3 regions of the Shewanella sp. SW24 genome follow, and region 1 is predicted to be linked to each of the others. Evidence: predicted binding sites of a transcription regulator. Region 1 holds the regulator's gene; each other region holds the start of a gene.
What was found. The regulator sigma-54, encoded in region 1, starts transcription at its own class of promoters, with help from an activator protein. The targets are predictions, from matches to a motif close to GTTGGCACGNNNNTNGNNT.
Positions count from the first base shown of each region.

Region 2: the regulator sigma-54 is predicted to act here: its motif matches at 1,529-1,547, upstream of L5M17_RS17905 (YggN family protein).
Region 3: the regulator sigma-54 is predicted to act here: its motif matches at 2,032-2,050, upstream of L5M17_RS02515 (DUF1328 family protein).

Region 1 covers NZ_JAKKSH010000008.1:59,387-64,204, reverse strand. The annotation lists gene kdsC (3-deoxy-manno-octulosonate-8-phosphatase KdsC) at 1-506, shown strand, start outside; gene lptC (LPS export ABC transporter periplasmic protein LptC) at 503-1,063, shown strand; gene lptA (lipopolysaccharide transport periplasmic protein LptA) at 1,050-1,604, shown strand; gene lptB (LPS export ABC transporter ATP-binding protein) at 1,601-2,332, shown strand; gene L5M17_RS08565 (RNA polymerase factor sigma-54) at 2,440-3,918, shown strand; gene hpf (ribosome hibernation promoting factor) at 3,947-4,234, shown strand; gene ptsN (PTS IIA-like nitrogen regulatory protein PtsN) at 4,237-4,680, shown strand; gene rapZ (RNase adapter RapZ) at 4,677-4,818, shown strand, end outside.
Region 2 covers NZ_JAKKSH010000026.1:15,968-20,785, reverse strand. The annotation lists gene L5M17_RS17910 (LysR family transcriptional regulator) at 1-198, opposite strand, end outside; gene L5M17_RS17905 (YggN family protein) at 651-1,472, opposite strand; gene glsB (glutaminase B) at 1,656-2,570, opposite strand; gene L5M17_RS17895 (YggL family protein) at 2,570-2,896, opposite strand; gene trmB (tRNA (guanosine(46)-N7)-methyltransferase TrmB) at 2,945-3,661, opposite strand; gene mutY (A/G-specific adenine glycosylase) at 3,862-4,818, shown strand, end outside.
Region 3 covers NZ_JAKKSH010000002.1:146,536-151,353, forward strand. The annotation lists gene L5M17_RS02505 (hypothetical protein) at 536-1,084, shown strand; gene L5M17_RS02510 (helix-turn-helix transcriptional regulator) at 1,313-1,741, shown strand; gene L5M17_RS02515 (DUF1328 family protein) at 2,132-2,308, shown strand; gene L5M17_RS02520 (hypothetical protein) at 2,332-2,526, shown strand; gene L5M17_RS02525 (diacylglycerol kinase family protein) at 2,671-4,350, shown strand; gene L5M17_RS02530 (hypothetical protein) at 4,401-4,818, opposite strand, start outside.

The sequences.
Region 1 (4,818 bases):
AACGCGCGCAAAAGATTAAACTGTTAATCTGTGACGTCGATGGGGTGTTTTCCGACGGCCGTATTTACTTGAGTAATAGCGGCGAAGAGCTCAAAGCTTTCCATACCCGCGACGGCTATGGCGTGCGATCACTACTCACCAGCGGTTTCAACCTCGCCGTGATCACAGGACGTCAATCCAAAATCGTTGAAAACCGTATGACAGCCCTTGGTGTTACCCATATTTACCAAGGCGTAGACAATAAGTTCGAGCCCTATGAAGCATTGCTCGCACTTTATGGTGTCACCCCAGAAGAAGTGGCTTATATCGGTGATGATATTGTCGATCTCCCCGTGATGAATGTCGTCGGTTTAGCGGTCAGTGTTGCTGACGGCCACCCCTATGTACGCCAACACGCCCATTTTGTGACTATGCTCAATGGTGGCCACGGTGCACTGCGTGAACTCACAGATCTGTTACTCCTAAGTCAAAATAAATTCACTTCGGCCCATGGAATGAGTATATGAGTCGTGTGACACTCGCGATTATCGCTTTTTTTGGAACCGCACTAGCGCTTTACTGGCAGGTCCAGAACAAACACAGCGGTGATTCCGATAACAGAGTAAAAGATCAAAATACCCCAGATTTCATCGTTGAAGATCTGCGCAGTGTTGAGTTCAATGAGCAAGGACTAGTGAATAGCCGTGTGACGGCGAAACACATGGAACATTATGATTCAACGAATCAAACTTTCTTTACTCAACCTGTTTATCTTGTTTATCCAGACCAAGGTAAAGCACAATGGCAGCTCAGGGCTGATCAGGGCAAGCTAAACAAGGAAACTGGCAAGGTTGTATTAGAAAATAATGTTATTATCGATGCCATTAGCCCAGAAGAACCGATTCAGACCTTGTCCACCAGTTATCTGGAACTCGATCTCAACACTATGATAATGACCTCTGACCGTACCATTTACGTCACAGGGAAAGATTTTAATATTCAAGGCCAAGGCCTTTATGCCGACCTCAACGCGCAAGAAGTGCAATTGACCAGTCAGGTAGTAGGAACATATGAAGCAAAATAACGTATTACTTGCCAGCCTAATGCTAATTATGAGCATGAGTGCTTTCGCGAAAGTGGGCGACTTAAAGCAAGAAGTCAAAATTAAAGCTGTGAGCCAAACTGCGGATATCAAAAACAACCAGATCATCTTCTTTGGTCCAGTTGAAGTTACCCAAGGCTCAATAAAAATCCAAGCAAATGAACTGCGTGCATTTTCCGCTGAAGGTGAAAATAGCAAAACTTTGGTCGCCACAGGCAACCCTGCTACGTATAGCCAAATATTAGACGATGGTCGCCCAGCATCGGCAAGCGCGAAAGAAATTCGTTACGATATGGCAAGCCGCACCTTAACACTGAAAGGTATGGCGTCATTAGATCAAGCAGGTAGCCAAGTTACAGGCAATTTAATCCGCTATAACATGATTCAACAGAAATTGATGGCCGAGAGTACTGGCAGTGGTGACGATCGCGTGATCACTATTATTCAGCCTGAAAACTATCAAGATGATGCTAAATCAGACGCTCCGGCGGATAAACCTGTAAAAAAGCAGGACTCTAAATGACCCAAATCACCTTAAGAGCACAAAATCTGGCAAAAAGTTACAAGAGTCGCCAAGTGGTTAAAGACGTCAGTCTGACGGTAAAAACCGGTCAAGTCGTTGGCCTACTCGGTCCAAACGGTGCCGGTAAAACCACGACCTTTTACATGGTTGTCGGGCTAGTGAAGAGCGATAAGGGGCATATCTTTATCGACGATGATGATTTAACCGCAGATCCTATGCATCTGCGTGCCCGCAAAGGCATAGGTTACTTACCGCAGGAAGCCAGTATCTTTCGTAAGCTAACTGTTCATGACAACATCATGGCCGTACTGCAAACTCGTAAAGAACTTAAAAACGAAGAACGAGAAGAAGAACTAGAACATCTGCTCGAAGAGTTTCATATCACCCACATCCGTGACAGCCAAGGCATGTCATTGTCGGGTGGCGAACGTCGTCGCGTCGAAATTGCGCGGGCTTTAGCCGCTAATCCTAAGTTCATTTTGCTCGATGAACCGTTTGCCGGCGTCGATCCTATTTCGGTTATCGACATCAAGAAGATTATCGAACAACTCAAAAGTCGCGGCCTTGGCGTACTGATCACAGACCATAATGTCCGCGAGACATTAGATGTATGTGAACATGCTTATATTGTGAGTCACGGAAACCTGATTGCCGAAGGAACTCCAGCAGAGATCTTAGACAATCAGCAAGTTAGGGCTGTGTACTTAGGTGAACAATTCAGGCTATAGTTAATCGAGCGAAGCCAATGGAGGCAATTTATACCGCCATTGGGCTTCACTCAAGATAATAATAAGCGACCTCATCTAACAATAATAACGTAGGGATCAGCGGTAACATGAAAGCGTCACTCCAGCTCAAACTGGGTCAACAGTTAACCATGACGCCACAACTACAACAGGCTATACGTCTGTTGCAACTGTCGTCACTGGAACTGCAGCAAGAGATCCAGCAAGCATTAGATTCTAATCCCCTTCTCGAGCTGGAAGAGGATCAATTCGACGCCACTAAAAACCCTGTAAACCAAACGCTATCCGATACGGATTTCAGTGAATCTAGCACTCTGCCACCAGAAAAAGACAGCTCCACCATAGACACGGCAGAGTCGCTAACCAAAGAATCCATGCCCGATGAGCTCCCCATGGACACCACATGGGATGAAGTGTTTACCGCCTCCCCAAACTCAGGCCCCGGCGGCAGTCGTGAAGACGATATGCCCTTCCAAGGCGAGACCAGTGAAGGTTTGTACGAACACTTAGAATGGCAAAAAAACCTCACGCCGTTTTCTGAAACCGATTTAGCCATTGCCACCGCCATTATTGATGCCATCGACGATCAGGGCTATCTCACCCAAAGCACTGAAGAAATTCTCGAAGCCATGGGCAATCCTGAAGTTGAGCTTGACGAAGTCGAAGCCGTACTCAAGCGTATTCAGCATTTTGATCCCATAGGCGTTGCCGCCCGCGATTTAAGTGAATGCCTGTTGATCCAACTGTCGCATTTCGCCGCTGATACTCCCAACCTAGAAAACGCCCGTATGCTGATCAAAGATCATTTAGATCTGATCGCCGCCCGAGACTTTAGGTTATTGATGCGTAAGACTAAATTAAAAGAGGATGAATTAAGGGATGGTATAGCACTTATCCAAACTCTCAATCCTCGCCCAGGTTTGTTGATCACACCCAATAATGACGAATACGTTATCCCAGATGTGTCTGTGTCGAAGAAAAATGGCCGCTGGGTCGTTGAGCTTAATCCTGACTGCATGCCCAAAATCAATGTAAATCAACATTATGCTTCTATGGCACGCAGCACAAAAAACCAAGCCGATAGCCAATTTATTCGCGGCCATCTGCAAGAGGCTAAATGGTTTATTAAGAGTCTAGAAAGCCGTAACGACACTTTGCTTAAAGTTGCTAATTGCATAGTGCAATATCAGCAAGGTTTCTTTGAGTATGGTGAAGAAGCCATGAAGCCTATGGTGCTTAACGATATTGCTGAAGCGGTAGAAATGCATGAGTCCACCATCTCACGGGTCACAACTCAAAAATACATGCATACCCCTAAGGGACTTTTTGAACTAAAATACTTCTTCTCTAGCCACGTCGGTACTGACGATGGTGGTGAGTGCTCATCCACAGCAATCAGAGCCTTTATAAAGAAACTGGTGGCAGCGGAAAACCAGAAAAAACCATTAAGCGATAGTAAGATGGCACAACTTCTGGCAGAACAAGGGATCAACGTAGCCCGCAGAACCATTGCGAAGTACCGAGAGGCTATGCTTATTCCACCTTCTAATCAGCGTAAAAGTTTATAACCTACAGTGGATATCGGAGGACGTTTCTATGCAAATAAACCTAAGTGGGCACCATATCGAAATTACCGAATCGTTACGTGCATATGTAGAAGAAAAGTTTTCAAAACTTGAACGCCATTTCGAACAGATCAATAATGTGCACGTTGTGCTCAATGTTGAGAAAATGCAACAGATTGCTGAAGCGAGAATAAACCTCATAGGTGGTGAAGTTTTTGCTACTTCAGAGCATGCTGACATGTATGCCGCTATAGACGCCCTGATTGACAAGCTTGACCGTCAGGTTATTAAACACAAAGAGAAGTTAACAAAACACTAATAATGGAACTTTGTACCATACTGCGGCCGGAGTGCACTACCTGCGCCACTCCGGGCAGCAAGAAAAAGGTACTGGAACTCATCAGCGACTTAGTCGCTGCCCAGTACCCGACCCTCTCATCTCAAGAGATATTCGAAAGCCTAGTGGCGCGCGAAAAGATGGGGAGCACAGGTATAGGTAACGGCATCGCCATTCCACATGGTCGACTAGCCGATATAGATCAGCCCATTGCCATACTAATTAAGTGTGAAGAGCCGATAGCATTTGATGCTATCGATAAGCAACCTGTTGATATTTTATTTGCACTACTGGTGCCTGCAGACCAATGTCAGCAGCACTTAAGTACCTTGTCTTGCATGGCCGAAAAGCTGAGCGACAAGCAAATATTAAAGCAATTACGCAAGACGCATGATGAAACGGAACTCTATCAGGTAATCACTGGATGAAACTGGTCATAGTGTCGGGCCGCTCAGGCTCAGGCAAATCTGTCGCCCTTAGGGTACTCGAAGATCTCGGCTATTATTGTGTCGATAACCTTCCCTTGCCATTGATTGGCAGTTTGCTTGAGCAACTCAAAGGCAGTA
Region 2 (4,818 bases), on a different contig from region 1:
CAGCAAATGCCCAGCTTCAGTCAAACTTAAGCTGCGGGTGGTACGTTGAATTAATTGAACACCAAGTCTATGTTCAAGATCGGCGACTTGTGTACTGACCTTAGACTTAGAGATCCCAAGCCTTCTTGCGGCGGCACTAAAACTACCTGCTCTGGCCACATGAGTAAAAATCGCAATAGGTTCTAACAGTTCTAACATGGAAGTCGCCTTAAGCTGTTTACGACAATGATATTAACTTTCGGTGAGCAGCTATGGTTAGCGTAATCATCGCTTAAAAATAACCATAGCATTGATATCTCGCATCAAAATGATATAACGCAGAGATTTAGACCGAAAAAGTCCACTAAAGTAGGGGGTTATATCTGACTGATATGCCAGCTTTTAATTATATTTTAAGAGTATACCAAATATTCGTCTCTAGACTGTAACATTCCGAACTAAATCGCTGCAAGCCTAGCCTATAAGCCACATCAACTTAGCCATAAAGGTTGTCACCATGATTAAACCGTAGCCAATAAAAAAGCCCCTAGTCGATTAATTGACTAGGGGCGTAGCATTCAAGTTTGACTCATGCACAAGGAGATAGAAGTTATTGCAGTTAAAACTAAGGGCGATTCGCAAGAGATATTTACAAGAACTATTTGCAAGAACTATTCACGCAGTTCCTTGGTTGAGTTTTGTGTCAACACATAAGGTGCTAGTTCTGGCACTTCTTGGCGCAATTGATTTTCAAGCACTAACAAATTTTCAAATCGGTCGCACAAACGGTCAGCCTTAGCTTCTAATCCCTTAGATTGGCTCTCAACTTGTTGCTCAATATCTTGGCCTAAATTGTCCATTTTTTTGGAGAAGGTATCCATCTTGGCTTCAAAATTTTCACCGCCACCAGACATGATTTGGCCACCTAAGTTCATCATAATTGCGCCAATTGAATTCTGGACAATTTGTTCCATTTCCTGCTCGAATTCATCGTTAAATGTACTTTGCATCGAGTCTTCAGTAGCCCCTAAATAGAAGCTATCACCATTCTTGTAAGCCACTGAGTCAACACGTTTTTGAACGCCAGCCATCATTTCATCAAATTTTGCACCAGCGGCATCACCCATTAAAGGTGTTAAGGCCATACCAACCGCTTTGGAAGCAAGAGATACTGCCTCATTCACCAGTTCAATCACTTCTGGCACTTGAGTCGAAACTTCATCGGCATATTGAGTAACCAATTTTTTCTGCTTGTCGGTTAAGTTAACTTGCTTACCTTCCACAAATAACTTGTCAACTTCGATACGATACTTTTCTGTGCCCTTCTCGCTCATGACTAATTTTTTAGGCTCAACCATAACGTCATAATTTAAGGCGACTTCACAGCGTTCATCTATTTTTGGCTCTGTTTGTGCTTGCGCCAGCTGCACGCTAGATGTTCCTAAAATCACGCCAGATAATGCAAATCCAGTTAATAACTTATTTAATTTCATTTTTGTTCGTCCTTTAATCTGAATAATTCGATAAACCTAAACTACTGAATAGCTTATAGCAGGAGACGTGCCAACTTTATAAAAATATGATTATGTTGAATTTTTTAAATTTAGCACTAAAAGGTCATTAGCGAAATTCGCTAACATTTAGTCTGATAGTGCTAATAAAAACGAGAGATAAGACTAGAAAATAGAACGACCGAGACGCTGACTTAGATGCTCAAGCATCGCAGTGCCCGCAAGTGAGTTGCCATTATTATCGAGTTCTGGCGACCATACACAAATCGACAGTTCTCCAGGGATCACGGCAATAATACCGCCGCCGACGCCACTTTTACCTGGCATACCAACACGATAAGCAAACTCACCCGCACCATCGTATAAGCCCGAGGTTGCCAACAGAGCGTTAAGTTGCCGAGTTTGCACTTGAGAGATAAGCTCAGTCCCTGTGATACTTTTACCGCGATTAGCCAAATACAACATGGCCTTAGACAAGTCAGCACAATTCATCTTCAAGGCGCAATAATGAAAATAGGTGCGCAGCACAGTATCAACATCGCCTTGAAAATTACCAAACGACTTCATCAAATAAGCGATAGCCGCATTGCGCGCACTATGCTGATATTCAGAATCTGCTACTTGTTTATCGAAACACACTTTATCGTTTTGGCTTAGTTGCCTGACTAACTCAAGCATTCTGTGTTTAGGTGCCCCTAAACGACTCTGCAATAAGTCCGCAATCACTAACGCGCCAGCATTGATAAATGGGTTGCGCGGCTTGCCACGTTCTAACTCGACTTGTACTAAAGAGTTGAATGAATGACCCGAAGGTTCTTTGCCAACACGGCTCCAGATTTCGGCTTCTTCATATAAAGTTAACGCTAAGGTTAAGCTGAAAACTTTGGAGATACTTTGAATCGAAAACGGCTCAAGGTAATCGCCCGCACCTAAAGTTTCACCGTCAACAGTCGTGACGGCAATACCTAATTTGCCAGCATCAACGCTGGCCAGTGCGGGGATATAATTTGCAACCTTTCCTTGGCCGAGCAAGGGTCGAACTTTCTCGACCACTTCCTCAAGTAATGCCAACTCGGGCATTAACCCCACCAAATGTCGTACAGTTCGCTAACTTCAACCTGAGACACTTTTTGGGTCGCCCAGAATGCCTTAACTGCAGCAATATCTTCTTCGGTACATTTCCCAATCGTTTGAGTGGCGATAATGCCTTCCCATTCGATGTGGCCGCCGCCATGGAAACCTAATTTACGGGTTTCGATCACTTCATCGATGAATTTATCTACAGTTGCATCGATATCGGCTTCAGATACTGATGCATCAAAAGTCCAAGCCATATCGAAACCTAACTCTTGGAATTCATCAACGCGCATTTTCTTACGTAAACGACGGCTACGATTAGTTGCCATAGTGATTTTCCCTTTTGTGTTTAAAATTAGCTAAAATTGAGTTCGTGATTAAGCGATACGCTCAAACATCAGATCCCATACACCGTGACCCAGTCTATGGCCGCGGGCTTCAAACTTTGTCAATGGGCGATGGTCAGGACGTGGTACCACACTGCCGTCGGCCGACTGGTTTTGATAACCCGGAGCGGCTTGCATCACCTCTAACATATGCTCGCTGTACTCTTCCCAGTCAGTGGCCATATGGAAAACACCGCCAATTTTTAGCTTGCGACGAATAAGTTCGGCAAATTCAGCTTGTACGATGCGGCGTTTATGGTGACGTTTTTTATGCCAAGGATCTGGGAAGAACAATTGCACTCGGGCTAATGAACCGTCAGCAATCGCATGTTCTAATACTTCCATGGCATCGTGATGATACACACGTAAATTAGTCACACCAGCAATGGCGGCATCACTAAGGCAAGAGCCTACACCCGGTTTATGTACTTCAATACCAATGAAATTTTGCTCTGGTGCATCTTTAGCCATTTGTACTAAAGAGGCGCCCATGCCAAAGCCAATTTCCAGCACAGTATCAGCTTCACGACCAAAAACGTCGCTTAGTACCAATGGCACTGGGCTGTAATCTAAACCCATTGTTGGCCACTGGCTTTCAATAGCGTGTGCTTGGCCTTTGGTTAGGCGACCTTCTCTCAGGACAAAGCTTCTGATCTTGCGCAGATACTTGCCTTCTTCATTAAATTCAGCGGTAGTGACTTCGCTCATTTTTGCCTCGTCTAGTGGACAACACCATCATAAAAGAAGGGCATTATCCAAAGTTCAACATACAGTGCAAGCACTAATGGGGCGAAAGTATACCAAGATTATTTAAGAGTGCGAATTTAGCAGCGATTTTTAGCTTTAGATCCCTTGCCAACTTATCTTTGACGCTTGTCTAAGAAGATAACTGCCGCTACACTGCGCCGATGAAATCTACAGCCTCCTTCGCTACACGTATCGTCTCTTGGTACGACAATCACGGTCGTAAAACCCTCCCTTGGCAGCAAGATAAAACCCCATATCGCGTATGGGTTTCTGAAATCATGCTGCAACAAACTCAGGTTGCGACTGTTATTCCCTATTATCTTAAATTTATGGCGCGTTTCCCCGATGTGTTAGCACTTGCTAACGCGCCAGACGATGAGGTATTACATCATTGGACCGGTCTTGGCTATTACGCTAGGGCGCGTAATCTGCATAAAGCAGCCAAAATAATCCGCGATGATTATCAGGGATTATTTCCAACACATTTTGAACAAGTGCTCGCCCTACCCGGCATCGGCCGCTCGACGGCAGGCGCAGTATTGTCATTGTCACTTGGGCAACATCACCCCATTCTCGATGGCAACGTAAAACGTGTATTAGCAAGACATGGGGCTATCGCAGGTTGGCCAGGGCAAAAGACGGTTGAAGAGCAACTTTGGCAACTGACGGATGCCTTCACACCGCAGCAAGATATTCAGAAATATAATCAAGCCATGATGGATATCGGCGCCAGTATTTGCACTCGTAGCAAACCTAACTGTGCCGCTTGCCCTGTAGCGATTGATTGCAAAGCTCAACTGATTGGCAGACAAACCGATTTCCCTGGCAAAAAGCCTAAAAAAACCATACCAACCAAAGCGGCGTGGATGTTAGTGATGATGCAAGACAACCAAGTCTTTCTAGCTAAACGTCCGCCAGCGGGAATTTGGGGCGGGCTCTGGTGTTTCCCTGAATTCGCTACCCAAGCCGCCCTTGAAACTCATCTTGAAGAGCAAGGGTTTGATGCGCAGCAACTCGAATGGTTAACTAGCTTTAGGCACACATTTAGCCACTTTCATTTAGATATTCAGCCCATGATGCTTAATCTAGATAAAGCCCTCGGCAATAAAGAGAGCGTG
Region 3 (4,818 bases), on a different contig from region 1:
CAACGGAAAAGTCCCTTTTTCCGATGGCCACTGCCGCGACAATGCCCGCCTGCAATCAATCGAATACATGCTGCCTAATTTAAGAATGGGTTGCGAGGCAAACTTTGATAGGACATATCCCCTCCCCAAAACTCTACATCCACCACATGATTTGTGAATAAGGCTTTTGTCATTCAAAAGTATTGTTTTTACGCGCTATTTCAGAAGTACTATTTATCTAACATTAATATTCAATGACTTATAAAAATGTGCAAAACAAAACGAGCAAAAATCATACCTGTGAGTACTTCCCAATCAGAATGATACCTGCTAACGTGAAAATTGTTTTTAATCAGTTAGTTGTGGTGTTCACCAAGAGCTCAAGGTGAAATTATGCGCATGCACACTATACAGCTCTTAGTTTTTGTTTGCCGTATCAAAATCAAGTGCAATTGATGGAATATGATTATCCTCTATTTATCTGTGGTTAAATTAACTCAAAATAGCACTTAGGGTTAGTAATCGCTTTCCAATGTAAACTTAATGTGGGGGCTGTATGACTGTTACTTATGCAAAAGATTTTCACGAAATTACAGAGTCATTAAGAAACAATACTTCACTTAAACGTAAAGTATTAGATTTAGTCCAGTCTGAGCCTATCGCTGGTCAAGTGACGACAGGCGGTTCCAGACTTAATGACTTTCGTGAAATACTGATCGATTTTTTCGATCTACAAATAGATTTAGACGCTACTATTGCTGAAACTGAACGTAGACTACCTCGTCCACAAAGTATGTTTTCTGATGATAACCGTGTTTTTGCAAGCGGTTGGGCAGAACGCCTAGTTAGAACACAAGTTAGCCGTTTTTATAATCAGGCGGTATTAGAATCTATCATTGAAAGTGGCAGTGATGGCTGCTTTGTTGAACATTCTGCAAATGAGCAGGCTTCATCAAAGTGTTCTCAACAATTAGCAGGTACAACTCATAGTGCTCAAGTTATGCTTGCTCGACTGAAATCATCCTATGGGGACGGAGCGTGGGATAAAGAATTAAAACTTCCTGAACATCCGCACTGTACACATACGTTTAGTCCACTGGAATAAAACCATACAAAAAAAGATGGACAGCCAACGCATAGCATTTTTACTATGCGTTGCGTTTTTGTGTTTAAGGAGGTTTGGAGAGGCTTTGATATTGCGTTGCTCATATCTTAACAGGGCCTAAGCAACTTGACGGGCCACTGTCGTAACTTTGACGTAAGGTTGTCATAACTAAAATCAAGAGTTTCGGATGATGATTACCCTCCAGCAATCATTATTAGGAACTAGAAAATGGAACAAATGATAAACAAAGACTTAGTTAAGAAGCTTCGAAACGAACGTTCTTGGTCACAAGATCAACTTGCCACAATCTCAGGACTGAGCATTCGTACTATTCAGAGAATAGAAAGCGAAGGTACCAGTTCTTTAGAATCAAAAAGAGCGTTAGCGGCAGCTTTTGATATTAACGTTAGCAATCTAGATATTAATACTACCGCATCTGGCACTTTGGCACCCATTCTTCGTGGTCGTAAGTTTGGGTTAGCGGGTGCCACCCTGGGTCTTTTAAGCGCCTATATTGGAATATCAATATCTTTTGCCTCAGGGCATATTACGTCGGGTGAAGCAGGAATATATTATGGAGGTCTTGGTGCGTTCTATGGTATTTGCTGTGCCATCATTGTCGTACTATCTAACAGATATCATGTAAACGTTGCTTAATAGAACGCTGTGAAGCTGCGCCTCTGCTGCTGGCGATGTTAGTTAATGCGCAAGTGCTGACAGTTTACCGCAAAGTACTGTCTCTTTTTCAGCCTCGCTATCGACGTCCATCTAAGCCGATACTCAAATAGCATCGGCTTTTTTATGCAGTGTTCCCACGATTTTCTGGCTGAAACTCTTACCGAAGCTTAGGTAAAAATTGCCTACCCCTCTTTTAATTCACTCACACCATTTTAAATAAAATGATTTAAATTATATTTAAAATCAATTAACTACTTAAAATTTTTAAAGTTGGCATTAAGATCGCAATCAAGTAAGAGCCATTAGCCGTTACCTTACAAGTGACACAAACGGTCATGAGAAGGATTAATACAAGGGCAGGAGGTTATTATGCTAGGTTGGACATTAGTATTTCTAGTTGTTGCCGTGATTGCCGGGTTGTTAGGATTTGCTGGGATTGCTGGCGCAGCGGCGGGAATAGCGAAAATCATTTTCTTCATATTTATTGTGTTATTAGTGATTTCTCTGCTGATCAATGCCCTTAAGGGTAAATCACCGCGACTATAATTTTTTTAGAAAAGGAGATAGATATGAAACCATTTACCCTGATGACAAGTGCAGCATTCGCATTATTACTCGCCCTAGGTTTAACGGCCTGTAGTGATAACAAAGCCGAAGACGCGGGCGAAAAAATCGATGAAGTAATGACTGATACAGGTAACGCCATCGAAGATGCCTGTGAAGAAGTCAAAGAAGGTGTTAAAGCTAAAGATACTAAGTGCTAAACAAACCTGACTTTAGGGTGGCAATAGACTCGTCTATTGCCACCCTTTTGGTTTAGACTCGCTCATTTCTGCATCTCTCATCTCGACATCTATCCATTCAAGTGCAACGATTTTAACCAAGAATAATGGCATTGGAGGACTTGCATGCTAACGAAGATCCACATCAAATATTTGTACACTGCAGGTGCAGTATTGTTAGCCTATTTTGCAGTAACAGACACTTCTCCCCTGCTCACTTTCATTTGTGCATGGACAAGTCTGTCACTGTTTTTAGTCGGTTCAGCCTATTGGTTTAATCTCGCCAGTATTTTTAGAAAACGCCAAGATGGCACTATTCCTTGGTATATTCGTTGGGGTTTTATTCCCTTTTTATTAGGCAGTCGACTCTATAACCACTGGGCCAGAAAATACGATTCAGTACCGCCCATGCAGAGGATTGATGAACATCTGTATCTCGGCTGTAGACTCTTTTCCGCAGATCTGGAAACGATTAAAGCCAATAAGATCACTGCCATTCTGGATGTCACCGCTGAATTTGATGGCTTAGATTGGTCGCAATTTGAAGATCATATCGAGTATTTAAATATTCCCATCCTCGACCATAGCGTACCGACCAGCGCCCAACTCAATCAAGCCGTTAACTGGCTGCACCGCCAAGTGCGCGCCAATAAACAGGTACTCATCCACTGTGCTATGGGTCGTGGCCGCTCAGTGCTGGTACTCGCCGCTTATTTGGTTTGTAAAGATAAACAACAGCACTTCGCCGAAGTACTGCAACAGATAAAGCAAATTCGCAAAACCGCTGGCTTAAACAAATGGCAATTACGCGCGCTAGATCGCATGCTCAGTCAAGGGAAAATTAACATCCACAAAGTGGCGTGGATTATCGCCAACCCAGTCTCTGGTGGCGGGAAATGGCAAGAATACAGCGAGCAAATCCAAGATGAACTCAAAGCCTATTTTGACCTGACTTTAAAACTCACAACAGCAGACGAAACTGCAAATGTCTTCGCCGAGCAAGCCCGTAATGCAGGCGCTGATATCATTATCGCCTGTGGTGGCGATGGTACTGTGACTGAAGTGGCCTCTCAAATCGTTGATACGGATATCGTCTTAGGCATCATTCCTCTTGGCACAACTAATGCACTCAGCCATGCCCTCTTTGGTTTAGGCAGTAAGCTTATTCCTATCTCTCAGGCGCTGGATAATATTATTCAAGGGCATTGCCAAGCCATTGATACCGCGCGTTGTAATGAGGCGTTAGTGTTGTTGCTTGTGGGCATAGGGTTTGAGCAACAAATGATTGAATCCGCAAACCGTGAGCGTAAAAATGCTCTCGGCCAGTTTGCCTACCTCGATGGCTTATGGCGCGCAGTGAATGCCGATATCACTTTAACCATCCAGCTCAGCTTAGATGATGCAAAACCCACAACATTGACGACCCATAGCCTAATCGTTGCCAATGCCGCACCGTTTACCAGCGTGTTGGCGCAGGGCGATGGCGAGCCAAACATGACCGACGGTTTGCTCGACATTACTTGGCTGGATGCTGGCGATGAACCCAAAGAGCAGTTGCTTAGCCTCGCTGAATTAGCGATTGCGGGATGGGTAAAAGAGGGCAATAAGAGTGTGCGAGATCAACAAGCGAGTGCAAGTAAAGTCCATCATGCACATGCTAAAAAGGTCACCATCAGCAGCCAGCCTAAGTGTAAATATGTGATTGATGGTGAAGTATTTGAGCCAGCGGATCTCACTATAGAAGTCCAGCCAGCATCTCTTAAAGTGTTTGTTCCTTATCAGGAAACCACTGAGCAAGATGAGTGATCGTTGTGGAGGACATCCAGCCTAACTTTTTAGGCTGGATGACTGAGCATTTATAGAACGAACAAAAAATATAAAATATTCAACAAAATAAATATAACCAGCAGAACCAGTACCCGCATGAAATTAAATTCACTACCTTTGGGAAGTGATTTTTGAGTGGTGTTACTAAAATCCTGAAATTTACAATCTATCGCCTGCGCACATTGCTGTAGAACTTGTTGTAATTCCTTTCTATCAGTGCTGTTAGCCAATTTTAGTTGCGCGCCCTTAGGCTGCTGCAATTGTAGATAGGCGAGATAATGCTCAACGATATCTTCTGCTTGGCGATTACGCTCGAACTGGTGCCAATGGGTTGTTTGCAGCAGATAGAGTTGCACGGAGTGAATATCCGAAAAGGCATAGGAACGCCACCGCCACAATCCCATATACCTCCCATTGAATAAACCTTTACCGAGCCACAATTGCTGT